Regions from separate parts of the Ancylobacter sp. VNQ12 genome, predicted to be linked through region 2. Evidence: riboswitches for the same ligand, from Rfam matches in the RefSeq annotation. Region 2 holds a riboswitch; the other holds the start of a gene.
What was found. Region 2 has a riboswitch for cobalamin ahead of cobW (cobalamin biosynthesis protein CobW). Riboswitches for the same ligand answer to the same signal wherever they lie in the genome.
Positions count from the first base shown of each region.

Region 1: linked by a shared signal. The riboswitch ahead of ACO2RV_RS17280 (energy-coupling factor ABC transporter permease) and the one ahead of cobW (cobalamin biosynthesis protein CobW) in region 2 are both predicted to bind cobalamin.

Region 1 is NZ_JBMSDU010000014.1:6,435-14,060, reverse strand. Features, by position in the region: gene ACO2RV_RS17295 (methanol/ethanol family PQQ-dependent dehydrogenase) at 1-352, opposite strand, end outside; gene ACO2RV_RS17290 (AMP nucleosidase) at 505-1,962, shown strand; gene ACO2RV_RS17285 (amidase) at 2,058-3,497, shown strand; gene ACO2RV_RS17280 (energy-coupling factor ABC transporter permease) at 3,502-4,179, opposite strand; cobalamin riboswitch at 4,216-4,435, opposite strand; gene ACO2RV_RS17275 (putative bifunctional diguanylate cyclase/phosphodiesterase) at 5,026-7,218, opposite strand.
Region 2 is NZ_JBMSDU010000009.1:107,524-115,149, reverse strand. Features, by position in the region: gene cobG (precorrin-3B synthase) at 1-768, opposite strand, end outside; gene cobN (cobaltochelatase subunit CobN) at 765-4,223, opposite strand; gene cobW (cobalamin biosynthesis protein CobW) at 4,379-5,452, opposite strand; cobalamin riboswitch at 5,573-5,780, opposite strand; cobalamin riboswitch at 5,850-6,066, shown strand; gene ACO2RV_RS14055 (CbtB domain-containing protein) at 6,098-6,283, shown strand; gene ACO2RV_RS14050 (CbtA family protein) at 6,303-7,028, shown strand; gene cobU (bifunctional adenosylcobinamide kinase/adenosylcobinamide-phosphate guanylyltransferase) at 7,037-7,543, shown strand; gene cobO (cob(I)yrinic acid a,c-diamide adenosyltransferase) at 7,540-7,626, shown strand, end outside.

The DNA of each region.
Region 1 (7,626 bases), on a different contig from region 2:
TGATGGCGGCGACGTCGCGCTCCTGGCTCGGCTCGTATTTCCACAGGATGCGCCCGTCCTGGTCGAGGTCGAGCGCGTAGACCGCATTGGGGAAGGGCGTGTGCACATACATCACCCCGTCGACCACCAGCGGGCTACCCTCATGGCCGCGCAGCACGCCGGTCGAGAACGTCCACGCCACCTGCAGCGCGCCGACATTGCCGGCGTTGATCTCGTCGAGCCGGGAATAGCGCGTATTGGCGTAGTCCAGCGTCTGGATCGCCTGCCCCGCCGGATCGGCGATGCCCGCCGACACATCGTCGTCGGCGCGGGCACCCCCGGCCAGCAGCAGCGCGGCGACACCTACGAGAATTGTCCCGATCCTCTGCAAGCGGCTTCTCCCTCGGCTCGCCCCGGCCGCGTGGATAGCACGACGGAAGCGGATTCGGCGCGCCGCCGACGGGGGATGGCCTTCACGCCCGCGTCAAAGCGCGGTAGCAGCGGGGAAGCGAGGTGACGGATCCCATGATGTTCGAGACAGCAGCGAGCCCGGCGCAGGCCATCGACCGGCTGGAGATGCTCTACCGCACAGCGCGAGAGGCGTTGCGCGGCGACCTGCAGCGTTTCTTCGAGACCGGGCAGGCGCCGACGCTGGAAGAACGCGCCCGCTACCGCTATCCCTTGCTGCGCGTGACCTATGAGCCGGCGCGCCTGCCGGTGGTGAGGAGCCAGCGGGGCTACGCGAAGTTCGCCGTCGCCGGCGTGCACCAGACCACCGTGACCCAGCCCGCCGAGTTTCGCGCCTATCTGCTCGACCAGCTCACGCCGCTGGTCGAGGAATATGGCGCGACCGTCGAGACAGGCGTCAGCCACCAGGAAATCCCCTACCCCTATGCACTGGAGGGGGGCGACGAGCTGGGGCGCGGCAGCATAACCGCCTCCGATCTCGCCCGGCATTTCCCGACGCCGCTCTTGTCGCTGGTCGGCGATGAGATCGCCGACGGCACCTTCGAGCTGATCGAGGGTGAGCCGCGCCCGCTCTCGCTGTTCGACGCCGTGCGCACCGACTATTCGCTACGGCGCCTCGTGCACTATACCGGCACCGACTGGCGCGCCTTCCAGCCCTGGATCCTGCTGACCAACTACCATCGCTATGTCGACCAGTTCGTGCGCTGGAGCCTCGCGCAGATCGAGGCCGGCACGGCGGAGGCGCTGGTGACGCCGGGCGGCATCCGCATCGAGCGCGACGGGCTGGATGCCAGCGCGGCCGACCGGGTGATGGCCGCGCCGTGGCACCGCTACCAGATGCCGGCCTATCACCTCATCCGCGCGGACGGCACCGGCGTGACGCTGGTCAATATCGGCGTCGGCCCCTCCAACGCCAAGACTGTGACCGACCATCTCGCCGTGCTGCGCCCGCATTGCTGGCTGATGGTCGGCCATTGCGGCGGGCTTCGCCAGACGCAGATCATCGGCGACTATGTACTGGCCCACGCCTATCTCAGGCAGGACGGCATTCTCGACGAGCTGGTGCCGCCGGACATCCCCATCCCGGCGCTGGCCGAGGTGCAGGTCGCCTTGCAGCAGGCGGCGGCGGAGGTCACCGGCGAGAGCGGCGACCAGCTGAAGCGGCGCCTGCGCACCGGCACGGTCGTCACCCAGGACGACCGCAACTGGGAACTGCGCTGGACGCAGGAACGCCGGCGCATCAACCTCTCGCGCGCCATCGCGGTGGACATGGAATCGGGCACCATCGCCGCGCAGGGCTACCGGCTTCGCGTGCCCTATGGCACGCTGCTCTGTGTGTCGGACAAGCCGCTGCACGGCGAGATCAAGCTACCCGGCGCCGCCAATGCGTTCTATGAGCGCGCCGTGAGCGAGCACCTGAAGATCGGCCTTGCCGCGCTGGACCGGCTGCGCGAGGCCGGCGCCAGCATCCACTCACGCAAGCTGCGCTCCTTCGACGAGCCGCCGTTCCGATAGGCAATAAGGATAGGGGCGCGGCGGGCTTGACCGCGGACCGCGCAGGGTCGATCACCCGAGCGCGGATCGGGCAGTCGCGGGCGAAGGAATCTCCGATGTCATTGATGGATGAGAGCGCCACCGCGCTGTCGCGGTTGATCGCTTCCCGGCAGGTCAGCCCCTCCGAGGTCATGGCTGCCTATCTCAGGCGCCTGCCCGTCCTCAATGACGAGATCAACGCCATCGTCTCGCCCCGCGATCCGGACGAGCTGATGGCCGAGGCGCGGGCGCTGGACGACCAGCCGCCGATGGGCTGGCTGCACGGCCTGCCGCTGGCGGTGAAGGACCTCGTCGCGGTGCGGGGCCTGCGCACCACCTATGGCTCGCCGCTGTATCGGGACCATGTGCCGGATACGGACGACCTGGTGGCGGCGCGCCTGCGTGTGGCTGGCGCCATCTTCACGGGCAAGACCAACACGCCCGAATGGGGCCATGGCAGCCACAGCTTCAACCCGGTCTTCGGGGTGACGCGCAATCCCTATGATCTCGCGCGCACCGCTGGCGGCTCCTCGGGCGGGGCGGCGGCGGCGCTGGCGGCCCGGCTGGTGCCGGTGGCCGATGGCTCTGACATGATGGGCAGCCTGCGCAACCCCGCCGCCTTCTGCAACGTCTATGGCTTCCGCCCGAGCTGGGGCCTCGTGCCGGCCGACGCCGAGGGCGACACCTTCATGGCGACGCTGGCGACCGACGGGCCGATGGGCCGCAGCGTCGAGGATGTGGCGCGGCTGCTGGAGACGCTCGCTGGCGAAAATCCGGCCGTGCCGTTCGGCCAGCCGCGCGCGACTTATGCCGACCGCCTCGACATCAATCTACGCGGCCTCAAGGTGGGCTGGCTCGCCGATTGGGGCGGTGCCTACCCGTGCAAGCCCGGGATTCTCGACCAGTGCGCCCTGGGGCTGAAAGTGCTGGAGGAACTGGGCGCGCATGTCGAGCCGCTAGCCCCGCCGTTCCCGGCCGAGGAACTGTGGCAGGCCTGGATCCATCTGCGCGGCTTCCTCAATGCCGGCTCGAAGGGCGCGCTCTGGGCGGACGCGGAGAAGCGCGCCTTGCTCAAGCCGGAAACGGTGTGGGAGATCGAGTTCGGCCGGACGGTGAGCGCGGCGCAGGTCTATGCGGCGAGCGTCACCCGCTCGCGTTGGTACGCGAAAGCCGCCGAGCTATTTGCACGCTACGACCTGCTGGCGATGCCTTCCGCGCAGGTCTGGCCGTTCCCGGCCGAGTGGCGCTGGCCGCAGGTGATCAACGGCCGGGCCATGGACACCTATCATCGCTGGATGGAGATCGTCGTGCCGGTCAGCCTCATCGGCCTGCCCTCGCTGGCGGTGCCCTGCGGCTTCGGGGCGGCAGGCCTTCCCACCGGGATGCAGCTCATCGGCACCTTCGGGTCCGACGCGAAGGTGCTGACCATTGGCGAGCAGTATCACCGCGCGACGCGCTGGCCCGAGCGGCGGCCACCGGCGATCGAGAGCCGGGAGGCTGAACACCTCCCGGCCTGAGTTCTCACGCCGCGTTGTAGAGCCGGCGCTCGAAGATCGCGCTGCCCTTGAGGCCATGAAGCGCCTTGGCGGCGGCCAGCACTGCGAGGTCGACCAGCGGCTCGACGATGATCACCAGCATGTAGGCCGCGCCAAAGGTGAAGATCGAGGCGGCGTTGGCCGCCGTGAGGCCATCGCCATAGAACGCCCAGAAGGCGACCCACGCCACGATGCCGGCCTGATAGGTGGTGGAGAGCGCCAGCGCCTGGCGGTACTTCAGCTCCACATAAGGCGTATCCGGCGCGACGATGCGGCGGGCCAGCGCGGTGAGCGCAAACAGCGGCACCAGCAGCGTGGTGACGTTCATGCCGTATTGCGGCAGGTCGAAGGGCGCGAAGAAAAGGCCCTGGATCGCAAGACCAAGCGCGAGGCCGATGGCCGCTGGGGCGACGCCGAAGATCAGAAACAGCGTCGAGCCGAGGATGAGGTGCACCTCCGACACACCGACCGGATGATGCGGCAGCACCTCGAAGAAGGCGAAGACCAGCGCGGTCGTGGCCACGCTGCGGGCGACCAGCGAGATGAGGCCGCGTTCGCGCACCGCATCCGCCGCGAGCTTGAGCGCATAGCCGCCCGCTCCGACGGCGGTGAAATAGCTGAGCCAGATCTTTCCTTCGGCGACGAGGCCGGGTTCGATATGCATATGTTTCTCCGTTGCCGTCTCACCCGACGGCGTGTGGTTGGACCAATGCACATGGCCGGTCTCCTGACTCGCGGGTCACGGCAAGCCTTCCGCCTTCCCAGCCGACCCTCAAGGGTCGTTCCAGTGGCGTGATGGAAGGCCGCTCGCCGCTCACAGTCGCGGGGGCGGTCGGGGCTTCGGGCGCACGCACCCTTCCCCATTCCCGTTTCATCCGGACGAGTCGCCCCATCCGGACACCATGCACGCGGATATCAGCGCGCCGCCCGTTGCATAAAGTCAAGCCGCGGCCCGTTCCGGCGGCTCAGACATCAGCGCCCGTTCCGCAGCGGGGCGCCGATGCCTACGCGATGCGCCGAGGCTGCGGCGAGTGGTCGCAAAACGGTAACATCGTTGCGTGTTTCTCTTGCAAATCGTATCGAAATTAAAAATAGTTTAACCGAAATCATAATAATCAATCACCTAACGGGAGGTCGCCATGCAGGACGGTTCAAGCGAGGGCAGTGTCGCCTATGCGCCGCACGCCTTCATCATGTTGGCAGTGCTGATCGGCGCCTGCCTCATGACAATCTTCGCCTGACGCTCGGTTCCCGCGGCCCACGGTTGGGTGGGCTGCCAGGGCGCCGACGGCGCTGATTCGGGCATGGAGATTGCTTGGTCGAATTGAGGTGCGCTCAGCACGGATGGGCGCCCATCTTCCTCATTTCGGCAGGTGGCAAACCATGCAGGAAGCAGGTGGCATCTTCTTCAAGGCCGGTCTTCTGGTTTTCACCGGTGTCCTCATCGCCTTCACTCTGAGAATGTTCTGAGTGCCGAAACGGCGCCGGCGGACGAGCGAATCGGGCAGGATCAGGCGCGCGGCCAGCGAACGCCGTCCTCATGGACGAGCGCGGCCTCGAACGGCATCGGCCGGCCGGTCAGATAGCCCTGCACGTAATCGCAGCCCAGCACCTCGACCGCTTCGAGGATTTCCGGGTCCTCAATCCCCTCCGCTACCACCGACATGCCCAGTGCATGGGCAAGATCCACCATCACCGCCACGATCTTGCGGGCGCGCGATTGCGGTGTGAGGTCGAGAAGAAAGGAGCGGTCGATCTTCAGCACGTCGGCGGGCAGATGCTGGAGATAGCTGAAGCTGGAATAGCCGGTGCCGAAATCGTCGATCGCCACCGAACAGCCCAGCGCTTTCAGCTGCTGGATCACGCTGACCGCTGTCTCCGGCTGCGACAGCAGCGCGCTTTCGGTCAATTCCAGCCGCAGCGAGTCGCCGGAAACGCCATGCCGGTACAGCACCGCCGCGATGCGCGGCACCAGATCGGGCGCGGAGAGCTGGGACGCGGCGAGGTTCACCGAGACGTAGCGCGGCGCCAGGCCCTTCACCCGCCGGATGGCATTCCACCGCGCGCAGCTCTCCACCGCGCGCTCCAGCATCAGATCGCCAAGCCGGTCGACCAGACCCGCCGCCTCGGCAAGCGGGATGAAGTCGGCCGGCGACACCGTGCCGAGACGTGGGTGGTTCCAGCGTGCGAGCGCCTCGAAACCCATCACCTGCCCGGTCCGGCTGTTGACGATGGGCTGGAACACCGGGTGCAGGTCATCGGCGTTCTGGGTCACCGCGTCGCGTAGCGCCTCCTCCAGATCGAGGCGACGCTGATGGTCGGCGCGCAGGGATTCGTCAAACAGCCGCCAGCGCCCGCATCGGTCGGCCCTGGAGGCCATCTCCGCGTCGCGCAGAATCTGTTCGATTGGCGCGGAACCGCTGGCGATGCCGATATTGGTGCGCAGATGGAAGCGCCGCCCCTCCACCTCCACCGGCGCGTGCATCAGTCCCTCCACCTGTGCGCCGAGCACGTCGATCCCGCTGGGTTCCGTGAGGATCACGGCGAACTCGCTCTCGCCGGTACGCGCGAGGCGCGCCATCTGCGGCAGGAAACCCTTGAGACGGCCCGCGACGGAGGTCACCAGCGGATGGATGAACTCCTCGCCCAGGCTGGCCGCGAGGATGGCGAGGTCCGGCAGGCGCATCACCAGGGCCGCGACCGGTGGACGGCCTTCGGCTTGGATGAGGCGCACGATGCCGGCCCGGTTGGGCAGGTTGGTGACCGGATCGCTATAAGCGAGCCGTTCCAGCGCCTCCTTGGCGCGCACCCGGTCGGAGATATCGCGCAGATAGGCGGTGAACAGCCGGCGGCGATCGGTGCGAATCTCGGTAACGGTCAGTTCGATCGGAAAGATGCGGCCATCGGCGGTGATGGCCTCGATCTCGATGCGGCGGCCAAGGATATGCGGCTCGGCACCGGCCATGTAGCGCGCCATGCCCGACTGATGGGCGTGGCGGTGCTGCGGCGGCACGATCGTATCGCTGAGGGGGCGGCCGATGACGGCCCGTCTCGTATAGCCGAACATGGCTTCGGCGACGGGATTGAAGTCGACGATCTGCCCGGCTTCGTCGATGGTGACGATGCTGTCGAGCGCGGCCGCGAGCATGGCGAGGCGGCTCGCCTCGCTGAGCGCGCGCCCGGCGCGGGAGCGCTCGACCGCTAGGGCGATGAGCGCCGCCAGCGCCTGGAAGGTGGTGCGTTCGTCCTCGCTCCAGATCCGTTCCGGGTCGTCCGAACTGACGCAGAAATGCCCCCACCAGTGCCCATCCACCATCACCGGCACGGTGTAGAAGCTGACAATGCCGGCCGCGCGGAAATAGGCGCCGAGATAGCCGTCGAGGTCCCGCGTTCGCCCCTCGATGACCTCGCCGCGCGTGCGCCGCTCCGCCCAGTCGCGCTGGCGGGCATCCACCATGGCCGGCCTTACCGGCGGATGGGAATTGTCGGCGAGGGAATGCAGACCGGGCCGCGCCCAGTCGACCTCGCACGTCACCGTCAGCCCCGGTCCGCGGGAGGCGTGAACCTCGAACAGAGCGGCGCGGCTGAGGGAGAGATCCGCGCAGAGGCGGGGCCACAGCTCGGCGAGTTCCAGCCGCCAGCCGCGGTTCGTGTTCAGCCCGGCGATGAAACCGCTCATCGCCGAGAGAAGCCGGCTGGACATCCCGATGTCCTCGGCCACGACTCGCACCTTTCTGGACGTTCGCCTTTGCCGCCCACGCAACGACGAAGAGGATACGTCGTTGCGCCACCCAGATTCCGTCAGACTGGCCCGTACGCGACGAACTGGACTCATTGTACGTAGCCGGATTTCGATAGGACGGAAAGCGGTAGCGTCGAACCTCCTACACCGCAGCGTGGCATTTCCATCACAGGTGGGCGCTTTCGTGCCGCGGCCATCCCGGACATCGACCGGACGGCGAGCCGAACGTGGCGGCGCCAAACGCAGGGCCGTTGTCGCGAGGGTACCTCACCTCCACCCTCTCGCCGCGCAAAACAGGGTCCCTGCAAGACCTTAGGGCTCAGATTCAAATCGATATAATTTGCATGTGAGCCCCTAACTTACATTACA
Region 2 (7,626 bases):
CAAAGCCTCGGCGTCGACCTGCCCATAGGCCAGCCCGAGGCCGAGCGCGACGCTGCCGTCCCGCAATTCATGGATGCCCACCGGCTCGGCGTCAGAACGCGGCGCGGGCGGCTCAGTCGGCGACAGGCCGGCCGCCCGCGCCAGCGCCAGGACGCCGTGCGCCGCCACCAGATCGGCCATCCGCGCCGTCGCGCCCGCCGCCGCAAGGCGTTGCAGCAGGGCAAGGACGATGCCGGCGACATGCTCGCGCGCGATCTCCCCCGCCGGCACGCCGGCGAGCGATACAAGGCAGCGGTCGCCCGAGACGGCCGTCACGCCGACATCGGCCTTCAGCCCATCGAGATGCAGCGTACCGCCGCCATCGACCACGACAGAGGTCTTCGGCGCCAGAGCGGACACTAAAGGGGCCGCCGCTTCGGAAATGGCGCGGGCCAGCGGGCGCGGGTCGAGACGTTCCGCAGGGTCGAGCCCGGCCAGCGCGCTCGCCTCGGCGGGAAAGCCCTGCGGCACCGCGATGCCCAGCGCATCCACCGCCTCCGGCAGGCGCGCCGCGCTTACCGGGTTGAGGCCGCGCAGTTGCAGCTTGCCGCGCGCCGTCACCTCGACAATGCCGTTGCCGAGGTCGCGCGCCAGACGCGCCAGCCCGGCCAGCTGATCCAGCGTCAGCGGCTCCAGCGGCTGGAGACGCGCCAGCAGCCCGTCGCCGGTCTGCATTGGCTGCGGCAGCGAGGGGCAGGCGCCGCGCCGCATCGAGGCTGTGGTGTTCATTCGGCCGCCTCCCCCGCCAAGACCGCGAGCCCGGCACCGACATCATTGCGGCGGGGGTGCCAGAGCCCCCTCTCCCGCGCGCCCTCGAACCGCGCGGCGATGAAGCGCGCCGCCTCGGGCGAGGCTTCGGTCAGGAAAGCGCGCACCCGCTCGTCACCGACATAAGCGCCATGCAGCGCGTCGATCAGATGGCCCGGCACGGCGCGCGTCGCTTCAGCGAAGCCGATCAGCCGGTCGACGGTCTCGGCGATTTCCGCCGCGCCGCGCGGCCCGTGGCGCAGCAGGCCGGCGATGTAGCGCGGGCTGGTCCGCCCGCGCACGATGCGGGCGATCGCTTGATCGAGCGGGCGCGCGGTCGGCCGCGCCGGATCGGTGGTGTCGAGCACGATGAGGTCCGGCGCGCGGCCGAGCCGTTCGGCCGCCGCCGCAAAGCCGCCGATGAAGGCGAGGTCGGCATCGCCTTCCAGCAGGTCGCGGCCGGGATCGTCGCCGCCATGCACCAGGAGGTCCGCCGCCGCCACCCGGTCGGTGAAGGCCGCGCCCACGGCGAAGGCTTCGCCCTCCACCCCGCCATAGGCATGCGAGGCGCTGGCGAGATAGGCCGCGCCGAGCGCCTCGCGTTCGATCTCGCCCGCTTCCAGCCCGGCACCATAGGCGCCCGGCGCGGTGCCGAAGATGCGCGGGGCACCCTCGCCGGCCAGCTTCAACGGATTCTCGTCCGGTTCCTCGTCGCGCCGCGCCACCGCGCGCAGGGCGGCGTCGATGAGGGCGATCTGCGCCGGGAACAGGTCGCGGAACAGGCCGGAAATGCGAAAGGTGACATCGACGCGCGGGCGCCCGAGCAGAGCGGTCGGCAGCACCTCGATGCCGGTCACGCGGCCGGTCGCCGGGTCCCAGGTCGGCCGGGCACCGATCAGCGCCAGCCCCTGCGCGATCTCCTCGCCGCCGGTGCGCAGCGTCGCGCTGCCCCACAGGTCCAGCACCAGCGAACGCGGCCAGTCGCCATGTGCCTGCGCATAAGCGCGCAAGACTTCATCGGCGGCCAGCCGCCCGAGATCCACAGCGGTTTGCGTCGGCAGGCTACGCGGATCGGCGGCGAACAGGTTGCGCCCGGTCGGCATCACATCGGTGCGCCCGCGCCCCGGCGCGCCGGCAGGCCCTGCGGCGACGCGCCTTCCGTCCAGCGCGGCGAGCAGCCCGTCGCGCTCGGCCTCGCCACAGGCGCCCCGGCCATAGACGTGGAAGCCGTCCTTGAGCCGCATCTCCTTGATGTCGCAGAGAAAGGCGTCGATCTGCTTCAACGCCTCGTCCGGCGCAGCATCAGGAGACAGGCCCGCATCCCTGGCGAAGCCGGTACGGCTCGCCTCCTCGACGATGAGCCGCGCCAGAAGTTCGCGCCGCCGGCGGTCGAGCCCGTCGGCCTGCGCATACTCATCCACCAGCCGCTCCAGCTCCGCCCCCTCATCGGCAAGCCCGGCCTCGGCGGTCGGCGGCGGCAGATGGCCGAGCGTGACGGCGGCGATGCGCCGCTTGGCCTGCGCCGCCTCGCCGGGATTGGAGACGATAAAGGGGTAGGCGACCGGCAGGCTGCCCAGCGCCAGCTCGGGAAAGCAGGCTTTGGTCAGCGCCACATGCTTGCCCGGCAGCCATTCCAGCGTGCCATGCGCGCCCATATGCACCAGCGCGTCGGCGCTGCGTTGCAGCCAGAGACCGAAGGCGAGAAGCGCGTGGCGCGGCGGCAGCGCGGGGTCGTGATACTGCGCCCGCCGATCGGCATGCGAGCCGCGATCTGGTGCGATGGCGACCGTGACGTTTCCAAAGGCGCGCGCCCGGAAGCGGAAGGCGCCATCCGCGAGATCGGGATCATCCTCCGGCGCGCCCCAGGCGGCATGGATGGCGGCGACGGCGCCAGCGGGCAGCGTGGCGAGATGGGCGCGATAGTCGGCCAAATCAAGAGCGCCGTCATCCTGAGGTGCGAGCGGAGCGAGCCTCGAAGGATGCTCATCCGGGCGCACGAGGCGAACATCCTTCGAGGCCCGGCTAACGCCGGGCACCTCAGAATGACGGTGTTCGTTGGGTGTAAGCCGTTCCAGCAGCCCCCGCTCATCCCCGGGCACGTCCTCCACCCGATAGCCCGCCGTGCGCAGGTCTTCCAGCAGCGCCCGCACGCTGGCCGGCACGTCGAGGCCGACCGCCCAGCCGGTGCGGCCCGGCGCGCCGGCATATTCCGGCATCAGCACCGTCACCCGGCGTTCTGCACGCGGCGTGCGCTGCAAACGGACCAGCGCCACCACGCGGTCGGCGACCTGCTCGATGCGGTCCGGCTCCGGCCGGTTCACCAGCGCGGTGAAGCCGGGCACGGCAGGCGTCTCCAGCGGCGCCTTGAAGGAGAGCGCGCCGGCCAGCACGCGCCCGTCGAGCTCGGGCAGCACGACATGCATGGCAAGGTCGGCGCTGGTCAGCCCGCGCGCGCCCTCGGCCCACGCCTCGCGCTTCGTCGTGGCAACAATGGCCTGAAGCGCCGGCACGCCACAGGCGTCGAGCACGGTCTCCTCGCCCCGATCGGCGGCAGCGAACGCGGTCAGCGTGAGGATGGCGGCGGGGTCGCATTCGGCCAGCGCGTCCTTCAGGAAGGCGATAGAGGCCGGCTCGCGCAGCGAGGCGACGAAGATCGGTTTTGGCGCCAGCCCGCGCGCGGCCAGCGAGGCGCAGAGCGCGTCGACCGGCGCGGTGTCGCCGGCCAGCCACATGGAGCGGTAGAAGATGATGGGGATGGCGGGGGCGGTCTCACGGCTCCGCGACGGCGAAGACCCCTCACCCCGCCCCTCTCCCCCGCGGGGAGAGGGAGCAGGTCGCGCGACTGTCAAAGCCCTCTCCCCCACGGGGAGAGGGTTGGGTGAGGGGGAAGCACCGTCCCACGGATAAAATCCCGCCAGCGGCACGGGCTGCGGCGCGGGCGCATCGATCTCACGCCCGGCATGTCCCGCCAGGCGGCGCAGCAGGGCGCGCATATTGGCCGGGCCACCGGCGCGGAAATAGCCGAGCAGCGCCTCCAGTTCCAAAGCCGGCAGGGTGGAAGCCTCCGCCAGCCGGGGATCGTCGCGATCCTCGCCCGGCAGCACGGCGAGTTTGATGCCGCGCGCGCGGGCCTCGGCGCCCAGCCGCTCGACGCCGTAGCGCCACCACTCCAGCCCGCCGAGCAGCCGCACCACCACGATGCGGGCATGCACTGCGACACTGTCGATCCACAGGTCCACCGACATCGGGTGCCGCAGATCGCGTAAGTTTGCGAGGCGCAGGCTCGGCAGACCTGTCTCGGCCTGCTGCGCCCCGGCGAGCGCGCCGAGGTCGCTGTCGGTGAAGGACAGCACCACCACCTCGCCCGGCGTCTGGCCGAGGTCGACCGGCTCGACGAGATCGTCGAGGCTGGTGGAGGTGGTGGTGAGGATATGCATGGGTGCCTAGCCGCCTTTATGTGCACCGTCATCCTGAGGTGCGAGCGAAGCGAGCCTCGAAGGATGGTGGAGCCACGCGCCGTGACGACCATCCTTCGAGGCCCGGACGACGTCCGGGCACCTCAGGATGACGTTGTGTCGTGTGGCAGGCGCCCTCATGCCGCCACTGCCTCGCCGGCGAGGATCGCCTCCACCTTCGCCCGGTCGAGCCCCTTGAGCCCGATGGCGACCAGCTTGCCGGCGCGCGGCGCGTCGCCCCACGGGCGCTCATAATGATGGTCGACGCGCGGGCCGACCGCCTGCACCAGCAGGCGCATCGGCTTGCCCGCGACGGACAGGAAGCCCTTCACCCGCAGCACGTCCGCCTCCTCGGCGGCGCGGGCGACACGGGCGGCCAGCACGGCGGGATTGGCGATCTCCGGCACGTCCACCACGAAGCTGTCGAAGTCGTCATGGTCGTGGTCCAGCTCGTCGTCATGATGGGTCTTGCGGTTCTCGATGTCGTCCTCGGTGCCGACGCCGAGGCCCATCAGGATGGCGGGGTCGATCCGCCCGCCGGTGACGCTCACCACCTGCACGCCCCTCGGCAGCTCGGCATCGAGCGCGGCGCGGGCGCGCACGGCCCCTTCCGTGTCGATGAGGTCGCCCTTGGTGAGGATGACGAGGTCGGCGCAGGCGATCTGGTCGTCGAACACTTCCTCGATCGGGTCGTCATGGTCGAGCGAGGCGTCGGCGGAGCGCTGCTCGTCCAACGCGTCGTGGTCATGCGCCACGCGGCCGGAAGCCAGCGCCTCGCCATCCACCACCGCGACCACCCCGTCCACCGTGACCCGGCTGCGGATCGCCGGCCATTGGAAGGCCTGCACCAGCGGCTTGGGCAGCGCGAGGCCGGAGGTCTCGATCAGGATGTGGTCGACCCTCGGCACGCGCGAGAGGATGGCGTCGAGCGCGGGCACGAAATCGTCGGCGACGGTGCAGCAGATGCAGCCATTGGCCAGTTCGACGATGTTCTCCTCCGGGCAGGTGTCGATGCCGCACCCCTTCAGGATTTCGCCGTCGATGCCGACATCGCCGAACTCGTTGACGATCACGGCAAGGCGCTTGCCCGTCACATTCTCCAGCACGTGGCGGATCAGCGTCGTCTTGCCCGAGCCGAGGAAGCCGGTGACGATGGTGCATGGCACCCGCGAGAGGTTGCTCGAAGTGGCGCTGGTTGCGGCGGCGGTCATGCGGCGTCTCCACGAAAGCCCAAGAGGTTCACGGGATGCGCCGGTCGCGGAGGGGTCTCCGCGCGAAGCCGGGGGATGGACCCCAACGGCTCTACCCGCTCGCCGGGCACCCCGCCGGCAAACGCGACCGGATCGACGGCAGGTCTCCTGGCTCGCGGGTCCTGGCCCTCGTCGCCGCCTTCCCGGAGTGTCCTCCAGTGGCTTATGGCGTGGGCTCGCCGCTTACAGTTGCGGGGGCAGCCGCGGAATAGGGCGCATGAAGCACCCGGCACCGCATTCCCTCTTCGTCCCTCCCCGGAAGGAGGAAACCGTCGATCCCGGCCACTAAAGGAGCGCGGGGTGTGAATGTCAAACCGGACACCCCTCATCGCCATTGCGGCATGGCATTTGACCGCTATAGTCGCCCGATGTCGTCGGTTCCCGTGATGCGCACGGGACGTAAGACGGGAACGCGGTGGGGCGGAAACCTTGAAAAGGTGGACGCCGATTCCGCGGCTGCCCCCGCAACTGTAAGCGGCGAGCCCTCCTCCATCAGCCACTGGCGTTCGCGCCGGGAAGGCGGAGACGGGCCGAGACCCGCGAGCCAGGAGACCGGCCGTCGACAAAACCGCAACGACCCTCGGGTGGAGGGTCAAAGGAGCTGTCATGAACATCCCTCACGGCCGGACCGCGGCTGCCTCGACCGAATCCGCCGCCTCGCGCGCCGTCCAGATCACCTTCGCCGCGCTGCTCGGCGTGTTCGTGCTCGGCGGCGTGGGCTTCTCCCACATCAGCGCCGTGCACAATGCGACGCACGACGTCCGGCACGCCAACGCCTTCCCCTGCCACTGACGGTGAGGGAACGCGCATCATGTCGCTTTTCAGGACGATTCTGTTCGTCGCCGCGCTGGCCGGCATCGGCACCGGCGTGGTCGGCTCCGCCATCCACCTCTATGCCACCGTCCCGCTGATCCTCCAGGCGGAGACCTTCGAAAGCGCCGGTGGCGAGGCGGCTCCCACCGAAGCCGCGACGCATGAGCATGCGCCCGGCACCGCCGCGCACGAGCATGCCCATGACGGCGACGAATGGGGCCCCTCCGACGGGATCGAGCGCAACGGCCTCACCGTGATCTTCACCGTGCTCACCGGCTTCGGCTTCGGCCTCTTGCTGGTGGCGGCGAGCGAACTCGCCGGCGGGCTGAAGAACTGGCACCAGGGCGTGCTCTGGGGTCTGGCGGGCTTTGCCGCCTTCACCCTCGCGCCCGGCCTCGGCCTGCCGCCGGAACTGCCGGCCATGCCCGCCGCCGATCTCGCGACCAGGCAGCTCTGGTGGATCGGCACGGTGGCGGCGACCGCCGGCGGCCTCGCGCTCATCGCCTTCGGCCGCTCGCCGCTGCTCGCCGTGCTGGGTGTCGCGCTGATCGTCGCGCCGCATGTCATCGGCGCGCCGCAGCCCGACAGCCATGAGAGCCCGATCCCGGCATCGCTGCACCACAGCTTCATCGTGGCGAGCGTGATGACGAGCTTCGTGTTCTGGGCGCTGCTCGGCGGTCTCGCCGGCTGGCTGCGCCCGCGCATTGCCGGTACGGCCGCCTGAGCGCCGGCATGGGCCTGACCTTCGTCCTCGGCGGTGCCCGCTCCGGCAAGAGCCGGCACGCCGAGGAGCTTGTCGAAGCTCTGCCGCCGCCCTGGACCTATCTCGCCACGGGCGAGGCCTATGACGACGAGATGGTGGAGCGCATCGCGCTTCACCGCTCGCGGCGCGGCACGGGCTGGGTGACGCTCGACGTGCCGCATGAGCTTGCCGCCGCGCTCCGCGCGCTGCCCGCCGGCCGCGCCGTACTGGTCGACTGCCTCACCCTCTGGCTGACCAACCGCCTGCTCGCCGAGGCCGATCTCGCCGCCGAGAGCGCCGCGCTGGTGGAGGCGCTCAAAGCCCATGACGGGCCGGTCGTCGTGGTCTCCAACGAGACCGGGCTCGGCATCGTGCCGGACAATGCGCTGGCCCGCCGCTTCCGCGACGCGCAGGGCCGGCTGAATCAGCGGGTCGCCGCCCGCGCCGACACCGTGATCTTCATGGTCGCCGGCCTGCCGATGAGGGTTAAGGGATGACGGGAATCTCCGAGGAAGATGCCGCGCGCCATCGCGCCAAGATGGAAAAGCGCAAGGCGGTGCAGGACGCGGAAGTCGCGGAA